2 linked regions of the Thiocapsa rosea genome follow. The protein of the gene in region 2 interacts with the protein of the main gene of each other region in a pairwise test. Links are inferred from orthologs where the notes say so. Each region holds a gene or a part of one and is shown on either strand. Other genes may lie near its edges.

Evidence for each region.
Region 1: the proteins of BDD21_RS05590 (region 2) and ndk interact in binary tests that used the Escherichia coli proteins (3 or more experiments, as listed by UniProt). The link is inferred for Thiocapsa rosea from one-to-one orthologs.

The regions. Positions count from the first base shown.
Region 1 is NZ_RBXL01000001.1:2,491,360-2,497,353, reverse strand. What follows is about bases 172-3,108. They hold ndk (nucleoside-diphosphate kinase), read left to right. Parts: upstream 172-1,394; coding sequence 1,395-1,823; downstream 1,824-3,108. Other genes in these bases: pilW (type IV pilus biogenesis/stability protein PilW), read left to right, coding at 2,958-3,108; rlmN (dual-specificity RNA methyltransferase RlmN), read left to right, coding at 1,831-2,961; BDD21_RS11030 (acetyltransferase), read right to left, coding at 172-1,104. Outside these bases: more of BDD21_RS11030, read right to left, coding at 148-171; more of pilW, read left to right, coding at 3,109-3,749; BDD21_RS11010 (RodZ domain-containing protein), read left to right, coding at 3,761-4,765; hisS (histidine--tRNA ligase), read left to right, coding at 4,823-5,994. UniProt on the Escherichia coli protein: Major role in the synthesis of nucleoside triphosphates other than ATP. The ATP gamma phosphate is transferred to the NDP beta phosphate via a ping-pong mechanism, using a phosphorylated active-site intermediate.
Region 2 is NZ_RBXL01000001.1:1,206,358-1,217,902, reverse strand. The notes cover bases 7,502-10,364. They hold BDD21_RS05590 (5-formyltetrahydrofolate cyclo-ligase), read right to left. Parts: upstream 9,308-10,364; coding sequence 8,696-9,307; downstream 7,502-8,695. Other genes in these bases: BDD21_RS05570 (UPF0149 family protein), read left to right, coding at 10,147-10,364; BDD21_RS05575 (TIGR02449 family protein), read right to left, coding at 9,853-10,062; BDD21_RS05580 (cell division protein ZapA), read right to left, coding at 9,527-9,856; ilvA (threonine ammonia-lyase, biosynthetic), read left to right, coding at 7,502-8,001. Outside these bases: BDD21_RS05635 ((Fe-S)-binding protein), read right to left, coding at 1-983; BDD21_RS05630 ((2Fe-2S) ferredoxin domain-containing protein), read left to right, coding at 1,139-1,453; rplM (50S ribosomal protein L13), read left to right, coding at 1,636-2,073; rpsI (30S ribosomal protein S9), read left to right, coding at 2,085-2,474; BDD21_RS05610 (porin), read left to right, coding at 3,194-4,474; BDD21_RS05605 (DUF29 domain-containing protein), read right to left, coding at 4,685-5,152; ribose-5-phosphate isomerase RpiA, read right to left, coding at 5,403-6,062; more of ilvA, read left to right, coding at 6,469-7,501; more of BDD21_RS05570, read left to right, coding at 10,365-10,773; pepP (Xaa-Pro aminopeptidase), read left to right, coding at 10,770-11,545. UniProt on the Escherichia coli protein: Involved in the removal of 5-formyltetrahydrofolate.

The sequences.
Region 1 (5,994 bases), 1.3 Mb from region 2 along the record:
ATATCCTCAATCTCGGTGCGACGCGGTTTAGAATTTAGTTTTTTCAAAACTTTAAACTTTAAACCGCGCCAGCTCCGGCAGTCGTCGGAGCCGGCGCGGCCAAGCCATTCCAGCAAATTACGCATACCGCACCGGGCGCGGTTTTCGCTATCCGAACGCGGCGCGGAACCGCTCCAGGAAGGTGTCGTACTCGGCCTCGGGCAGCAGGTTGATCCCGGCCGCCGCCTTGCGCCCTCCACCGCTCGGAAACCCTCGACACAGCACATCCGCCCCGTCGGGACGCGCCAGCGGCGCACGGACACTGACGAGAAACCCTCCCGCGGGCAGCCGAGTCAACATGGCGTGCGCTTGCTCGGGTGCCAGTTGGGCCAGCTCGTTGGCGAAAACGCCGCTGGCACGGCGCGCCCAGGGCTCGGCCGGCAAGATGAAGAGACGGTGCCCCTCGCTCTCGTACGCGGGTGCGACGGCGCGCGCACGGGCCATGTCGTCGGCATAACCGTCGCGCAGGGCGGCGAACGCCGGATCCTCGACGATAAAGGCCAAGGGATCGGCATAGGGCTGCAAGCTGCGGAAAAGCGCATCCGGGGCAAACAAGAGGTCGTCGACGGTCTCGCCATAACCGTTGTAATTGAGATAGATACCGAGATCGTGCAGCAGGTCGAGCTCCCCTTCGGTCAGATCCAGAGGCTCGGCGGCCCGACGGGCGGACGCATCGAAGTTGTCCCCGAAGGTCCCCACCACGGCCCATGCGCGTTGCGAGCCCCGAAGATAGTCATCGACAAGAAGACTGGTCCCCTTGTCGGGCAGCGTCTCGATGTGGACATCGAGCGCCGGGTGGGCCGGGATCTCGCCGGCGAAGTGGTGATCGAAATAGCGGATGCGCGCACCCTGCTCCAGCAAACGCTCGACCGCGCCGCGATTCTTGTCGAACGAGATATCCAGCGCGGTGACCTGATCGCCATCGACCGCATCGACCCGCTCGAGCAGGGCGATGTCGCGTTTCACACCGGTGACCAGGATGCTCTCGATCGGCTCGGCCAAGCGCAGTTGCTGCAGGGCACAGAGACCGTCGGCGTCGCCGTTGAAGACATCGTAATGACTCATCTGGAAAACCGTTTGCGGGCAGATGGATGTCGGCCGATTATCCGCCCAACCGCCCGGCCGGTCCAAGTCCGCATCCGCTCTCGTCGATGCGCGACGGCGCCGTTCACGCCGGACACGGCTTAGCCGGCGTTGCTCGCGGCGTTCGCGATCGGTAGACTTTGCAATCCACTCAAGTCTCCGACGGGGACGGGCCGCGCGACGAGCCGACGGGCACATAGCCCGGAGAACCCCAACTCGCGATTCCGGCGATCCGACCCAACCTCTTTCCGCATCCTCTATTTGGAACCATCATGGCCATTGAGCAGACGCTATCCATCATCAAGCCCAACGCGGTGGCGAAGAACGCCATCGGCGCCATCCTGGGCCGTTTCGAAGCCGCCGGGTTGCGCATCGTCGCTGCGCGGATGCTCCATATGAGCAAGGAGCAGGCATCGGCCTTCTACGGGATCCACCAGGGCAAGCCCTTCTTCGATGAGCTGGTCGCGTTCATGACCTCCGGTCCGGTGATGGTCCAGGTGCTCGAAGGCGAAGACGCCGTGGCGAAGAACCGCGACATCATGGGCGCCACCAATCCGGCCAATGCCGCGCCGGGCACCATCCGCGCGGACTTTGCCGATTCCTTCACCGAAAACGCGGCGCACGGCTCGGATGCTGCGGATACCGCGGCCGTGGAGATCGCCTTCTTTTTCCCGGAAGGCGTCTGCCCGCGCACCCGCTGAGAATCCCGTGACCAACACCGAGCTCAAGCCCAACCTCCTCGACCTGAATCTTGCCGACTGCGAGAGACTGGTGCTCGGGCTCGGCTTCAAGGCGTTTCATGGACGCAGCCTCTTCAAATGGATCCACAAGCACGGCGTTGTCGATTACGACGCCATGACGGATCTGTCCAGGGGGTTGCGCGACGCGCTGCGCGAGACCGTCGAGATCCGCCTGCCGCGCATCATCCACGATCAGCCCTCGGCGGACGGAACCATCAAGTGGATCATGGAGCTCGAAGACGGCCAGCGCATCGAGACCGTCTTCATCCCGGAGGGGCGCCGCACGACCATCTGCGTCTCCTCGCAGGTGGGTTGCGCGCTCAACTGCTCCTTTTGCGCGACCGCCACCCAGGGGTTCAACCGCAACCTGACGGTCGGAGAGATCGCCGGGCAGATCTGGCATGCCACCCGGCAGATGGGGTCGGCACCGTCCAACGTGGTCATGATGGGCATGGGCGAGCCACTCGCCAACTTCGACGCGGTGGTCAAGGCGATGGACATCATGCAGGACGATTTCGCCTACATGATCGCCAAAACGCGCCTCACACTCAGCACCTCGGGTATCGTCCCGAACATCTACCGGCTGCGCGAGGTGAGCGACGTCTCGCTGGCCGTCTCGCTGCATGCGCCCAACGATGCCCTGCGCGACCAACTCGTGCCGATCAACCGCAAGTACCCGCTCGCCGAGCTGCTGCCGGCCTGCAAGGCGTACGTGGGCACCGACAAGCGCCGCCGCATCACCTGGGAATACGTGATGCTCGACGGCATCAACGACAGCCTCGCGCATGCCAAGCAGATGATCCGCCTGCTCGAGGGGATCCCGTCGAAGGTTAACCTGATCCCCTTCAACCCCTTCCCCGGCAACCAGTACGGCACCTCGCCGCCCGAGCGCATCGAGGCGTTTCGCGCGCGCCTCGCCGGCGCCGGCATCTTCACCATGACCCGCAAGACGCGCGGCGACGAGATCGCCGCCGCGTGCGGACAGCTCGTCGGTCGGGTCGAGGATCGCACCCGCCGGCTCGGGCGCGTCGCGGTCGCGATTCCGGCGGAGATGGCGCCTGACGGCAGGATCCGGACCGGGAGGGCGGCGACACCATGAGGGGTCATCTCGCCGGCCGACTCCTGAGCCCCGGGGTTCTGGTGCCGACCGCACTCTGTCTCGGCTTGGTCGGCTGCGCGAGCAAGACAACACAGGGGAACGATCCGCTCGGGCTCGATCCGCAGGACAGCCCGGCGTCGCTCTACGTGGAGATGGCCGAGGAGTACTACACCCGCGGCCAGACCGAGGTCGCCTTCCGTCGCGCCCAACAGGCGATCGAGGCCGACAGGAATTATCCCAAAGCCCACGTGTGGCTCGCCTTCATGTACGAAGAGATGGGCAAGCCCGACCTCGCAGCCACGCATTACGAGCGCGCCCTGAAGCTCGCGCCCAACAACTCCGATGTTCTCTATGCGTTCGGTGCCTATCAGTGTCGACAAAAGCGCTATACCGAGGCGGACGTCTACTTCAAGAAGGCGTTGGACAATCCGCTCTATGCAACGCCCTGGGTCGCGATGACCAACGCGGGCACCTGTGCGGGCAGCGCCGGTGATGCGGTCAAGGCGGAGAGCTACTATCGCGCTGCCGTGGCAGCCAACCCCGGCTTCGGCCCGGCCTTGGTCAAGCTCGCGGAGAGCGAGCTCAAGCGCGGCAACGCCCAAGGCGCAAAGACCTATCTGGATCGCTATTTCGAGCCGACGACCTTGCGAACCCCGGCGACCGCCCACGCCGCACTCGTCGCGGGGGTGACAACCGAACGTGCGCTCGGCAACCGAGCCCGCGCAGCCGAGTACGAGAATGCATTGCGGGCGAACTTCCCGCATGTACCCGCGACCCGTGATCTGTAGGGACCTCAAGAGTGACAAACCTGACACAATCGACCGACCCGAACGACCAGAACGTGGTCGAGTTCGGCGATAGCCCGGGGCGACGCCTGCGGGTGCAACGCCAATCGCGTGGCCTGGCGATCGAGCGGATCGCCTCGCAACTGCACCTCAAGCCCGAGATCATCGAGGCGCTCGAGCAGGACCGCTTCGACCTCTTGCCCGATCCGGTCTTCATCACCGGCTATCTGCGCAACTATGCGCGCGCGCTCGGTCTTGACCCGATGCCGCTGGTTGCCGCCTATCAGGCCCACCCCGGGACACCGAAGAACATCGAGCCGACCCGCCCGATCCCCGGATCGGACCGCGATTCGGGCGGCACCCGCATCCTGGTGCGCCTCGTCAGCCTCGCCTTGGCCGCGGCGGTCGTCGCGATGATTGCTCTATGGTGGCACGATCGCCCCGAGTTCTCCCCGGAACTCGGCCTCGACACGTCAGACCCGGATCCGCTGGCGATCGAGGCCGAGGGCGTCGATACGGTGGTCCCGGAGATCGCCGAGCAGACACCCGGAGAGACGATAGAATCGACCCCAACGGATGGCTTCGCAACACCGCAGACGCCCGAGCCACCCGCGCCGTCGGTCGCCGAGCGTTCCGAGGCCGACCCCGCCTCCATACCCGAGCCGACAGCCGACCCGGTCACCGAGGGCACGAGCGCGCCGATCCAAACGGTCGCAACGCCCGATGTCGACACCCCGACACCCGCCTCCGAGCCCGCGGCAACGGCGTCGAAGGGCATCGTCCTCGAGTTTACCGGCCCCTCCTGGCTCGAGGTCCGCGATGCCTCCGGACAACGACTCATCGTCGGCGAGATGAAGGCCGGGGATCGACGCGAAGTCACGGGGCAAGCGCCTTTCCGGTTCACCGTCGGGCGGGTCAACAACAGCAGCATGACGGTCGACGGCAAGCCCTTCGATCTGGAAGGTCGTTCGCGCGGCAACGTGGCGCGCTTCTCGTTCGACCCCGCATCGCCGGAGTGACGGTGCGCTCAGGCCGAACCCATCCGAGCGTCGTCAGCAGACATCGAGCCGTCGAACATGAGTAAATACATCCAGGCCATCCGCGGGATGCACGACATCCTGCCCGAGGCCGTCGCCACCTGGCATCGCATCGAGGACACCGCTCGCAGCATCCTTGCGAGCTACGGCTATGCCGAGATCCGCACGCCGATCCTCGAGGTCACGGATCTGTTCAAACGCTCCATCGGCGAGGTCACCGACATCGTCGAGAAGGAGATGTACAGCTTCGAGGATCGCAACGGCGACAGCCTGAGTCTGCGCCCGGAGGGAACCGCGAGCTGCGTGCGCGCTGCGATCGAGCACGGGCTGCTCGTCGTGCCCCAGCGGCTTTGGTATCGTGGCCCGATGTTTCGCCACGAGCGGCCGCAGCGCGGGCGCTATCGACAGTTCAATCAGATCGGCGCAGAGGTCTTCGGCCTTGCGGGTCCGGATATCGATCTCGAGCTGATCCTGCTCACCGCGCGTCTGTGGCGCGCGCTCGGGCTGAAGGGCTTGCGCTTGGAGATCAACAGTCTCGGCGACCCCGAAGAGCGTCGGCTGTATCGCGAGCAGTTGGTGACCTATCTCGAGGCGCGTCACGCGCATCTGGATGCCGAGAGTCTGCGGCGCCTGCACACCAACCCCCTGCGGGTCCTGGACTCCAAACACCCGGAGACACAGAAGGTCGTCGCCGATGCGCCGACCCTGATGGACCACCTCGGCGAGGAGAGCCTGGCGCATCTACACAGCATCCGCCACGGTCTCGACCAGGCGGGCATCCCCTATCGCATCAATCCACGGTTGGTGCGGGGTCTGGACTATTACAACCGGACCGTCTTCGAGTGGATCACCGAGGATCTGGGTGCCCAAGGCACCGTCTGCGCGGGCGGCCGCTACGACGGATTGGTCGAGCAGCTCGGTGGCCGCCCAACGCCGGCTGTCGGGTTCGCCTTGGGCCTCGAGCGCTTGGTCGAGCTGCTCGCGCTTGCGGGGCACGCGGGCGAGCCTGCGGTGCATGCCTACCTGGTCGCGGTCGGCGATCAGGCCCAGCTCGAGGCCCCGATCATGGCCGAGCGTCTGCGCGATGCCCTGCCCCGTCTGCGACTCATGGCCCACTGCGGCGGCGGCAGCTTCAAGAGCCAGTTCAAGAAGGCCGACAAGAGCGGTGCAGCCTTCGCGCTTATCCTCGGCGAGTCGGAGCTGGCGCAGGG
Region 2 (11,545 bases):
AGACCGGGGATGCGCCCGAGCAGCCGATGGACGGCGGCATTCCCGCCGAGCTGGTTGCGATGCGAGCAGGGCTCATGGACCAGGACGCGACGTCGATCGGGGCGGATCTGCAACGACTCAGGCCACTCGACGCCGTCCAGGAAGTCGCACAGCTCCCGAGTACCGCGCAGCGCCGGATCCCCCCGAAGCTCGGCCACACAGGCGCTCGCCAGACCGACGAGCGGGCGGTCGCCATGGATCCGCGCGCAGGCATCGCGCTGTGCGTCGGCCTGTGCGGGCAAGCCGTTGTGTCTGAGCATGGCGCCGCAGCAGGTGTCGGGCGAGGCGATGCGAAGTCGCAGATTCAGTCGCGCCGCGACGTGCAGCGTCGCCTCGACGGCACGTCCCTGTGCGGCCGAGCCCATACAGCCGAGGAAGAGATCGATGTCGGCCCGCTCGGGATTGCGCGGGGCGATCGGCCGCGCGACAGCCCCCATCGCAGTTGCCATTCGATGGTAGGGGCGAAGTGCGGGGATTCGGTCGAGCCGGATCAGCTCCGCCAGTCGGGCCAGGCCAAGGTCGCGATACAGTCGGGGGAGCCAGGCAAATCCGCCCATCAACCGCGCGTTGGACAAGGCGCCGAGCGCGAGCCGGTCGAGGGTCCGACGTGGCGTCGGCACGGCGGCCGTGCGTAGCGCCTTCGCCTGATCGGCGATGCGCCCGTAGGCGACCTCCGAGGGGCAGACGCGTTGGCAGTTCAGGCAGCCGAGGCAGCCGTCGAGATGGCCCGCGAGCGTCGGCGTCATCGCGAGATCCCCGCTCGCCCACCCCTGGATGAGGGCGATCCGCCCGCGCGGTGAATCCGCCTCTTGGCGTGCCTGTTGAAAGGTCGGGCAGTGGGGCAGGCACAGCCCGCATTTGACGCACTGATCGGCGAGCTGCAGCAGTTCACGGGTCGCGCCGGCCTGCGAAAGGCTGCGCGGGTCTACGGTCGAGGTCTTCAATCGCGGGGGTCGTCCAGTGTGGCTCGGTGGGTTCGTTCGGGGTGCGTCCATGCCGGCGAGCCTGTTGCCTCGGACGTCGGTGGCGCTCGGTCGCTGCGGACCTTGATTATGTTACCCTTCCGCGGTCGCTTTGCGTTCAATCCAGGTCATTTAAGATGTCGTACTACCGCTACCATGTCTTCTTCTGTACCAACCAGCGCGAGGACGGGAGCCAATGCTGCAACCAGTGCGGGGCTGCGGCGATGCGCGATTTCCTCAAGCGCCGCACCAAGGAGCTGGGTCTGACCGGGCGCGGCGGGGTGCGGATCAATACGGCAGGCTGCCTTGATCGTTGCGCCGAAGGCCCCGTGATCGTGGTCTATCCGCAGGACACCTGGTACACCTACGTCGACAGCGAGGATCTGGAGGAGATCCTGCAGGAGCATCTGATCGGCGGGCGCTTGGTGGATCGGCTGCTGTTACCCGCCTGAATCGCGGCTTAAATTTCGGGTTGCGTGCGGCGATGTCCTCACGTAGACTTCGCGGTCTTTCTCGACACAGAAAACAAAATCGACGGCCCGCGCGCGCCTCGGCACACGAACCGCACCGGCATCGGGCCGCGCGATGATTCGATGTCGAGCCAACGCGAGCACGGCATCCCGGAGCGAAGGACATGACGACGACAGTGAGTGCAAAACCGGCGGAAGTCCGCCGTGCCTGGTATCTGGTCGATGCCGACGGCAAGACCCTCGGGCGGCTCGCGAGCGAGTTGGCCCTTCGCTTGCGCGGCAAGCACAAGCCGCAGTACACCCCCCACGTCGACACCGGCGACTATATGGTCGTCATCAATGCCGAGAAGGTGCGGGTGACCGGAAACAAGCGCGAAGACAAGATGTACTACCGCCACACCGGTTACGTCGGCAACCTCAAGTCGACGAATCTCGCCAAGCTGCTCGAGTCCAAGCCCGAGCGCGCCATCGAGATCGCCGTGAAGGGCATGCTGCCGCGCGGACCGCTCGGGCGGACCATGTTCAAGAAGCTGCGTGTCTACGCCGGGCCGGAGCACGGTCATCAGGCGCAACAGCCGCAAGTCCTTGAGCTCAACGTTTAGGAATCAGACGCATGTCCGAGAGACAACACGCCATCGGTCGACGCAAGACGTCCGCCGCCCGGATCTTCCTGACCCTCGGGTCGGGCAATATCACGGTCAACGATCGCCCGCTTGACCAGTTCTTCGGCCGCGAGACGGCACGGATGGTCGTGCGTCAGCCTCTCGAGACCGCCGGATTGCTCGATCGCGTCGACATCAAGGCCACCGTCGTCGGCGGCGGCAACACCGGGCAGGCCGGCGCGATTCGCCACGGGATCGCTCGGGCGCTGGTGCTGTTCGACGAGAACCTGCGTTCGCCGATGCGCCGCGCCGGGTTCCTGACCCGCGATGCCCGCGAGGTCGAGCGTAAGAAGGTCGGCCTCCACAAGGCCCGCAAGCGTCCTCAGTTCTCGAAGCGTTAATACAGCTCGACCAGAGAGCGGTCGGTCCTCTGTTGCCGGCTCGGCGCCCCCGAGCCACGTTGATTCGAAGGCTTCAACAGGATCGTGCTCTCGACCTCGGTCGCCTCGCAGGGCATCACACCTCCCCGATGCCCGCGGCACGACCCGCTTTTGGGGGATCGTCTAGTGGTAGGACAGCGGACTCTGACTCCGTCAACCTAGGTTCGAATCCTAGTCCCCCAGCCACAACCTGCTCGTCCTCGCGCCTGGCCCGGCAATCATGTCGGATGCCGCCGCTTCACCGTTGTCTTCCGCTGTACGTCCTGCGCGACACCCTGTCGATGTGGCATCGAGATCAGTCCGGACCCCGCAGCCATGCCCCCCTTTTGGATCCTGGCGCGATGCGGGTGTGGTGATTTTTCGATGCTGTTTCGGGTGTACGGTGCTTGTCTATCGGTTCCCCTGCTTGAAGTCGGCGGCCAAGTAAAATCAAGTCTCCAGGCCGACCTCGCGGCCTAGTACGACGCGATATCGTGACCGTCGCGCCTGTATCGAGCCGATCGGAATGTGTCTGCTTGGCCTCGGGCCGATGCTAAAATGCAACAGGTTCCTTCTGTGTGTCTTTTTTTGCCCCACTCTGTTGCAAAACACTCCGCCTTACACTATAGTTCAGTGCGCAAAGCATGATTGCGTTCGGTTTCTGCAGTCTACCTGACAAATTCACAACAGCGGAGAAGAGTATGAACAAGAAGATCCTTAGCCTCGCGGTCGCTGCCGCGATGGTCGTCCCGGGCGCCGCGATGGCCGAAGCTGTCCTGTACGGCAAGCTGAACATGTCCATCGACTGGGCCGACGTGACCAACGTCATCTCGCAGGGTTCCGTGGTCCGCGAGGTCATCGACCCCGATACCGGCGAAGTGCTGGTTCGCCCCATCCCCGACCGTGATCAGAACTTCCAAGGCTGGGGTCTGAACGGCGGCGGTTATATCCCCGGCGAGAAGCGCGCCAACCGCATCGGTGTCAAGGGCTCCGAGGATCTGGGCAACGGTCTCAAGGCGATCTACCAGGTCGAGTTCGGCATCCAGATGACCGAAGAGACCCGCAACCTGGCCGCGACCGGCGCCAACAACTCGCCGACCATGCGTAACAGCTTCCTGGGTCTGGCCGGCGACTGGGGTACCTTCCTGGTCGGTCGTCACGACACCCCGCTGAAGATCTCCACCGGTAAGCTGGATCTCTTCTCCGACACCATGGCGGACTACAACGGCACCGTCGGCTTCAACGACGTCCGCGCCGACAACGTTATCGCCTACATCAGCCCGAGCCTGAGCGGCTTCCAGTTGATGGCTGCGGTGCACGCGGGTGGCGGCTCGACCATCATCCCGAGCAACGGCAACATCTTCGCCGACAGCATCGCTGAAGGCTGGTCGGCCGCCGGTATCTACAGCAACGGTCCCTTCTACGTCTCGGCCGCTTACGAGACGTTCGGGAACGACCTGTACATGGACTCCACCACCGTGCTGCTCGGTGATCCGCTCTTTGTCGATCCGGTCACGGGCGAAGTGTTCCCGAATGCGAACTTTGTCGGCGATGACTTCAGCGTCTGGCGTATCGGTCTGGGTCTGCTCGACTGGAACGGCTTCACCTTGACCGCGATCTACGAAGACCAGTCCGACCGTCCGGCAGGTCAGTTGTGGAGCCAAGGCGGCAGTGTTCCGGCAGCAAGCGGCTTGGAACTCTGGCAGGTTCAGGCTGGTTATGCCTTCGGCAACAACATGGTCAAGGCCATGTACGGCAGCGGCTCGCGTGACAGCAACTTCAACAAGAACTTGCCCGACATTACGCCCTTCAAGAACACCCTCGACGGTGACTATTACACTTGGGCGATCGGCTTCGATCACAACTTCAGCAAGCGTACCAAGGCCTATGTGCTGTACACCCAGGTCGACGACGATGCATCCCAAGAGATCCGTGGCTCGCAGTGGGACGGCTTCTCGCTCGGCATGATGCACAGCTTCTAAGCCGTTACTCGGCTTGGCATGGAACGCATGACGGGGCCTTCGGGCCCCGTTTTTTTGTCGCTTAAACCGCGCCAGCTCCGACGACCGTCGGAGCTGGCGCGGTTTAAGCTATTAAAAAATATTAAATTCTAAACCGCGTCTCACCGAGAGCCAGGGCATCTCCGAAGCCAAACGCACACTAAGAACGACGCATGTCGCTCTGGACGCGGTTTAGGGCCAGAAGGTCGAGTTCAGCAGCTCATCCTGTCGATAGGGGCATCGCGGCGGAAAATTGCTCGAAGGCAAGCCGGTCTCGTCGATCGCCGATTCCAACGCCTTGGGGTACGCCTGCTCGATCATCTCGGGGAGTCGCTGTGCGAGACTCGGACTCTCCGCGACGATTTCCTCGATCTCTTGACGGGCATTACGGATCGAGCGGCGCCATGATGGGCTGCGTCTGGCCGGCTGCTCTTGCCATTTCAGGAGGTGCAGGAGCAAGACGCGCAGATGGCTCGCGAGTGCTCGTTTTTCACTCCTTCCCATATCCTCCAGCTCCTCGGCAATGTTCTCCACGTCCAGGCTGTCGAAACGTCCCTCCCTCAACAAGCGCGCATTCGCGAACGCCCATGCGACGAGGTCTTGCTCGTAGACGGGCGCTTCGGGTTCATAAGCCGACTTCAGATTTCGTTGGCGCGTCATCGCGGTCGCCTCTTCGCTTGTTGACTCCGAGATCCGGTCCCCCTCGGCGTGATTCCTCGATAAAACCGCATACAGGGCGAGATCCTGAGGTCCGGGTGGGTCCAGCGTTGTATGCCCCACTGAAACCTCGGCGCAAGCGCCTTTTGAAATTCTTATTTTTCAGAATCCTAAACCGCGTCGGCTCGGACGTCCAAGGATCCGGCGGAGGCAGCTCCAATCCAAGATTGATTCATGCCGCTTCGGACGCGGTTTAGGCCCTCAGCGTCTTCGGCCCGTCCGGCGTTCCCAGGATCAAGACATCGGCCGGGCGCAGCGCAAAGATGCCGACGGTGACCACGCCGGCGATATTGTTGATGGTTTGCTCCAGCTTGGCGGGCTCCATGATCTCCAGATGCTGCACGTCCAGGATCAGGTTGCCGTTGTCGGTCACGAATCCGTCACGCCACACCGGGGTGCCGCCCAATTGGACCAGCTCGCGCGCCACATAGCTGCGCGCCATCGGGATGACCTCGACAGGCAGGGGGAATGCGCCCAAGACCTTGACCAGCTTGCTCTCGTCGGCGATGCAGACGAACTGCCGGCTCGCCGCCGCGACGATCTTCTCGCGCGTGAGTGCGCCGCCGCCCCCCTTGATCAACTGAAGCTGCGCGTTGGACTCATCCGCTCCGTCCACGTAAACCGAGAGTTCGCCGACGGCGTTGAGGTCGTAGACCGGGATCCCGTGTGCTTTGAGCCGTTCGGTCGAGGCGACCGAGCTGGACACCGCGCCTTCGATGCGTCCCTTGATGCCGGCGAGTGCATCGATGAAATGATTGACGGTCGAGCCGGTACCGACCCCGACGATGCCCTCTTCGACATAGGCAAGCGCCGCCTCTGCGGCCTGTTTCTTCATGGCGTCTTGTGCGTTCATGTGTCCTCCGGTGTGTTGGTCGCGTTTGGGCTTCAGCGGTCGGCTTCCCGCTATCAGCTATCAGCTATCAGCTATCAGCTATCAGCTAACAGCTAACAGCCCCGACGGTTGGCTGTGACTCGCACGGCGCGGCACAACCGACGACGGTTCTGCTCTTTTCCAGGTCCGGCAGTATCATACCAGAGCCCAGAAACCCCATAGATCCGCCCGGAGTGACGCCGTGCCGAGAGTGAGAAGCTTCTTTTTGAGTGCGGTCAATGCCAGGTGTCCGTCCGGCACTCGGCGGAGAGGCGGCTTAAGAGCCCGTCTTCTTGACACTCTAAACCGCGTCAGCTCCGACGCTCCTGCATGCCCTCGACGTGGATCCAATCCAAGAACAATGCCTATCACTCCGGACGCTGTTTAGATGCCAGACGCCTATATCGAACGGATCCTGCGTGCTCGCGTCTACGATGTGGCGCACGAGACACCGCTGACGCACGCGCCACAGCTCTCCTCTCGGCTTGAGAACGCGGTCTTTCTCAAGCGCGAGGACTTGCAGCCCGTCTTCTCGTTCAAGCTGCGCGGGGCCTACAACAAACTGATCCACCTGGATCCGGAGGTCCGCGCGCGCGGCGTGATCGCGGCCAGTGCGGGCAATCATGCTCAGGGCGTTGCGCTCGGCGCCGCCAAGCTCGGGGTCCCGGCGATCATCGTCATGCCGCGGACCACGCCTGCCATCAAGGTGCGCGCGGTGCGCCGTCTCGGCGGTAAGGCCGTCCTGCATGGCGACTCCTACGACGAGGCATTCGCCCATGCGATGACCTTGGTCGCGGAAAAAGGGCTGACCTTCCTGCACCCCTTCGATGACCCCGACGTCATCGCGGGTCAAGGGACGATCGGGATGGAGATCCTGCGCCAGCATCCGGTCCCGCCCTATGCGATCTTCGTCCCGGTGGGCGGCGGCGGACTGATCGCGGGTGTTGCGGCCTACGTCAAATGGTTGATGCCGGAGGTGCGCATCATCGGCGTGGAGCCGCAGGATGCGCCTACGCTGCATGCGGCGCTCGCCGCAGGGAGGCGCGTCGAGCTGGCGCAGGTCGGACTCTTCGCCGACGGCGTGGCCGTGAAGCTGATCGGCGAGGAGACCTTTCGCATCGCCCGAGAGCGTGTCGACGAGGTCGTTCTCGTGAGCACCGACGAGATCTGTGCCGCGGTCAAAGACATCTTCGACGATACCCGCGGGATCGCCGAGCCGGCCGGTGCGCTCGCCGTCGCCGGCATGAAGCGGTATGTCGAGACGCACAAGATCAAGGGTGAGCATCTGATCGCAATCGAGAGTGGCGCCAACGTCAATTTCGACCGCCTGCGTCATGTCGCCGAGCGCGCCGAGCTTGGCGAGCGGCGCGAGGCATTGCTTGCGGTCGAGATCCCCGAGCGTCCGGGCAGCTTTCTGGCCTTCTGCCGCGTGATCGGACGGCGCCAGATCACCGAGTTCAACTATCGCTATTCGGACGCGTCACGGGCGCAGGTCTTCGTCGGTGTGGAGCTTGCGCGCGGCGACGAGGAGCGCGCCGAGCTGATCGGCCGTCTCGTAGAGAAAGGCTTCGGCGTGCTCGACATGACCGAGAACGAGACAGCGAAGCTGCACATCCGTTACATGGTCGGCGGGCATGCCGAAGGGATCGAGGGCGAAACGCTTGTGCGGTTCGAGTTCCCGGAGCGCCCCGGCGCGCTGCTGGATTTTCTCTCGGCCCTCGGAAAGCGTTGGAACATCACACTGTTTCATTACCGCAACCATGGAGCTGCCTACGGGCGCGTGCTGATGGGTGCCCAGATTCCGCCGGACGAAACGGCCGCCTTTCGCGAGGCACTCGATACCTTGGGTTATCAGTACTGGGAAGAGACCGAGAATCCGGCCTATCGTCTCTTTGCCGGAGCTAAACCGCGCTCGGAATGATTTGCGAGGGCGCGGCGTGGCCGCTGCATCTTCGCGAACAACGGCCTCGGCAAGGCGCGGTTTAGATGATGAAAAAACGATTTAGGGGGTTAAACCGCGTCCAGAGCGAGATGCTGAATTTTCAAGTGAGTTCGGCGTTTGGTGCATCCAGGGCGCTTGGCGGAGACGTGGTTTAACCGGAAATGGAGACACACGTAGGATGGGTAGAGCGAAGCGAAACCCATCCTCCCCGCGCCAACGCCTCACGAGAAACGTTGGTTGGGCAAAGCGCAGCGTGCCCAACACACCGCCGGCATATCGGACGGGTGCGCGGCTTGGCACCCGTGTTTCCGGAATTCGCTATACATCGCGTCGCACACCGGGGGCGGGCTCCAGAGGAGGTTGAGAGATCCCTTGGCTAGGGCTAGGGCTACTAGGCGATTTCCGGGAATCAACATCCCAACTGCGCAGACGATGGGTCGGAAGTGACGTCGACAGTCGTCGCGAAGCGGCGACACTCCCCGGGATAGACGACTGCACGTCGTCTATCCCGGGGGCACGCCGCTTCGCGACGTTGCTTCCGGCCGATCGGGTGTGCGAGGAAGGATCGGTTCGTCCGGAGTCCGACAACGACAACGACAACGACAACGAGTAGACCCTTCGACGACTGACCTTGGTTTCGGCTCTGTCGGTAGATCCTTTTCCGGAAACCACCTTACTCGGGACGCGATCTAAAATAGACCCGCCGTTCGGTCACGACCGCGTCGAGCGGGATGTCCCAGGGGCGAGTCTCGATCTTCTCGATGCGCTGGCACTCGTGCGCGACGCCGATCAGTCGGGGTCGCCGCCAGTATCGGCGGACCTTCAGATAGGCCAGGGTCCGATCGTAGTAGCCGCCGCCCATGCCGATGCGGTTGCACGCGCTGTCGAATCCCACCAAGGGGACCAGGATCAGGTCGAGATGGCAAACGGGCCGGATATGTCGGCCGCGTCGCGTGGGCTCGGGGATACCGAAGCGATTGAGGTGCATCGTCTCGCCGGTTATCCAACGCACGAAGCGGAGCTTGACCCGCGTTCGATCGCCGATGCTTCGGCTCAATACCGGAAGATAGATGGCTTTTCCGCCCTTGAGCGCGTCTTTCAGCAGGGGGCGTGGATCGAGCTCGCCATCGGCGGGCCAGTAGGCCGCAATCCGGTCGGCGCGTCGAAACCGGATGTCGCGACGAAACATCCGAGCAACAAGGCGTGAATGGTGACGTTGAGACCGGCCGCTCAATGCCCGACGGCCTGAACGCAGTGTTTGGCGAAGACGTTTGAGATGAGGCATAGCGGACGTAAGAAGGGGACACCCCCCGCCTGTGCCGTCGCAGACCTTTGTTCTTGAACCAAGAGGTTCAAGTGGGGACACTTGGATCGGCTTCAGGCTTCCCGCTCGAAGGCGGACTTGCACAACAGCCTCACTTCTATGTCCCCAGGGCAGTGATTAGGCTCAAGAAATTACCCAGGCCACTGTCGGACACTGCAGGGGATGTCTTAAGACCAGAGGCTATACCCTTTCGTCCGACGCGTCCAGCGCCTGTTCGCCCGCCAGCGCTTGCGCGACTCGCTCCTGCAGGAGCGCAAGCCGAGGGTCGAGCTCGCCGCTGTCCACGACGCGGGTTCTCCGAAGCTGAAACAGCTCATGGGCAATATTGAGCGCGGCCATCACGGCGATGCGGTCGGTGCCGATGACGCGACCGGTCTTGCGGATCTCCCGCATCTTGCCGTCGAGAATGCGTGCCGATTCGCGCAGTCCTTGCTCCTCATGCGGCGCGCAGGCGATTCGGTAGTCCTTGTCGAGGATCCTGATGCTGACCTGAACCGGCTCGTCGCTCACAGACTCTCCTCCATCGCGCGCAAACGCGACAACATGGCCTCGACTCGACTGCGTGCTTGCTCGGTCTTTTCGATCAGCTCGCCGCGCTCGCCGACCAGCGTCTCCTGGCGAGCCCGCAGCGATTTGTTTTCGTCGCGCAGGCGCTGGTTCAAGCGGATCAAAGTCTCCACCTGTTGTTCCAATTGGTCGAGGTCGAAATGTGCCAAAGTCCACGACTCCGTTGAAGTTGGTCGCACTATAGAAGGCGTGCGGAGGGCGGTCAATCACGCGAAAGCGCATGCTATTATCGCATGGTCGCGGGGCTTTTGATCTTCCTGTGCCCATCCCCGTTTCCCGCCCCGTCCCCCCGAGAGGAGGTTGCCACGAATATCGACGACGCTCGGCTTGCCCGTTATCTGGCGGCGGGCGCACTTTGCGCAACGCCCAGCGAGGCCCACGGCATCCTCTGCGGCCTGATGTGCGGCGGCGATGCGGACCCCGAGTCCACTTGGCTGCAACAGATCAGGCCCGACGCCGAGGCTGAGCCGGGCGATCTGTCGATCCAAGAGGGGCGCGAGGCCCTGGGGGAGCTGGCGCGCCTGACGCGCAAGGAACTCGAGGGATCCGAATTCGGCCTCGTCCTGTTCTTACCCGATGACGCCCGACCCCTTGCAGAACGGGCGACGGCCCTCTATGACTGGGTTCGCGGGTTTCTCTACGCGTGGGGAACACTCGATCATACCGGTGCGCAGCCCTCTGCCGAGACGAGCGAGATCCTGCGTGATTTTACCGACGTGACCCGCATGGATCTCGATGGACTCGACGACGACGAGCAAAACGAAGAGGCGTTGACCGAAGTGAGCGAATTCATCCGGGTTGCGGCCATGACGATCTATCAGGAGCGCGTCGTCGCCCGCGCTCACGTGCCCGAGTCATGACGGCGACCGAGTACAAGCGACGCCGTCGCGCCCTGGCGCACGCGATCGGCCCGAACGGCATCGCGATCCTTCCGGCCGCACGCGAGGTCGTGCGCAATCGCGATGTCCACTACCCCTTTCGCCAGAACAGCGACTTCGTCTATCTGACCGGCTTCTCCGAGCCCGATGCCTTCGCCGTGATTGCGCCGAAACGCAAAGATGGCGAGTACGTGCTCTTTTGTCGGCCTCGTGATCCGGAGCGCGAGCAGTGGGACGGTCGGCGCGCGGGTGTGGATGGTGCAACGGCGGACTTCGGCGCCGATCAGGCGTATCCCCTGAGCGAGCTCGATACGGTCATGCCGACCCTGATCGACGGGCGCGAGCGCCTGTATTTTCCGATCGGCAGCGATGCGGCGCTCGACGCGCAGATCATGGGCTGGGTGAACCGGGTTCGGGCCAACGTCCGCGCCGGCGCCAGTGCGCCCGAGACCTTCGTGACCATCGAGTCGGTCCTGCACGAGATGCGGCTGCGCAAAAGCGCTGCCGAGATCAAACAGATGCGCCGAGCCGCTGAGATCTCCGCCGCCGCCCACCGGCGGCTGATGCAGATCTGCGAACCCGGCATGAACGAGTCCCGGCTCGAGGCCGAGTTTCATCATGTATGCGCCGCATCGGGTGCGCGCGATCAGGCCTACTCGCCCATTGTCGGCGGCGGCGCCAATGGCTGCATCCTGCACTACGTCGAGAACCGGGCGCCGCTGCGCGACGGTGATCTCGTCTTGATCGATGCCGG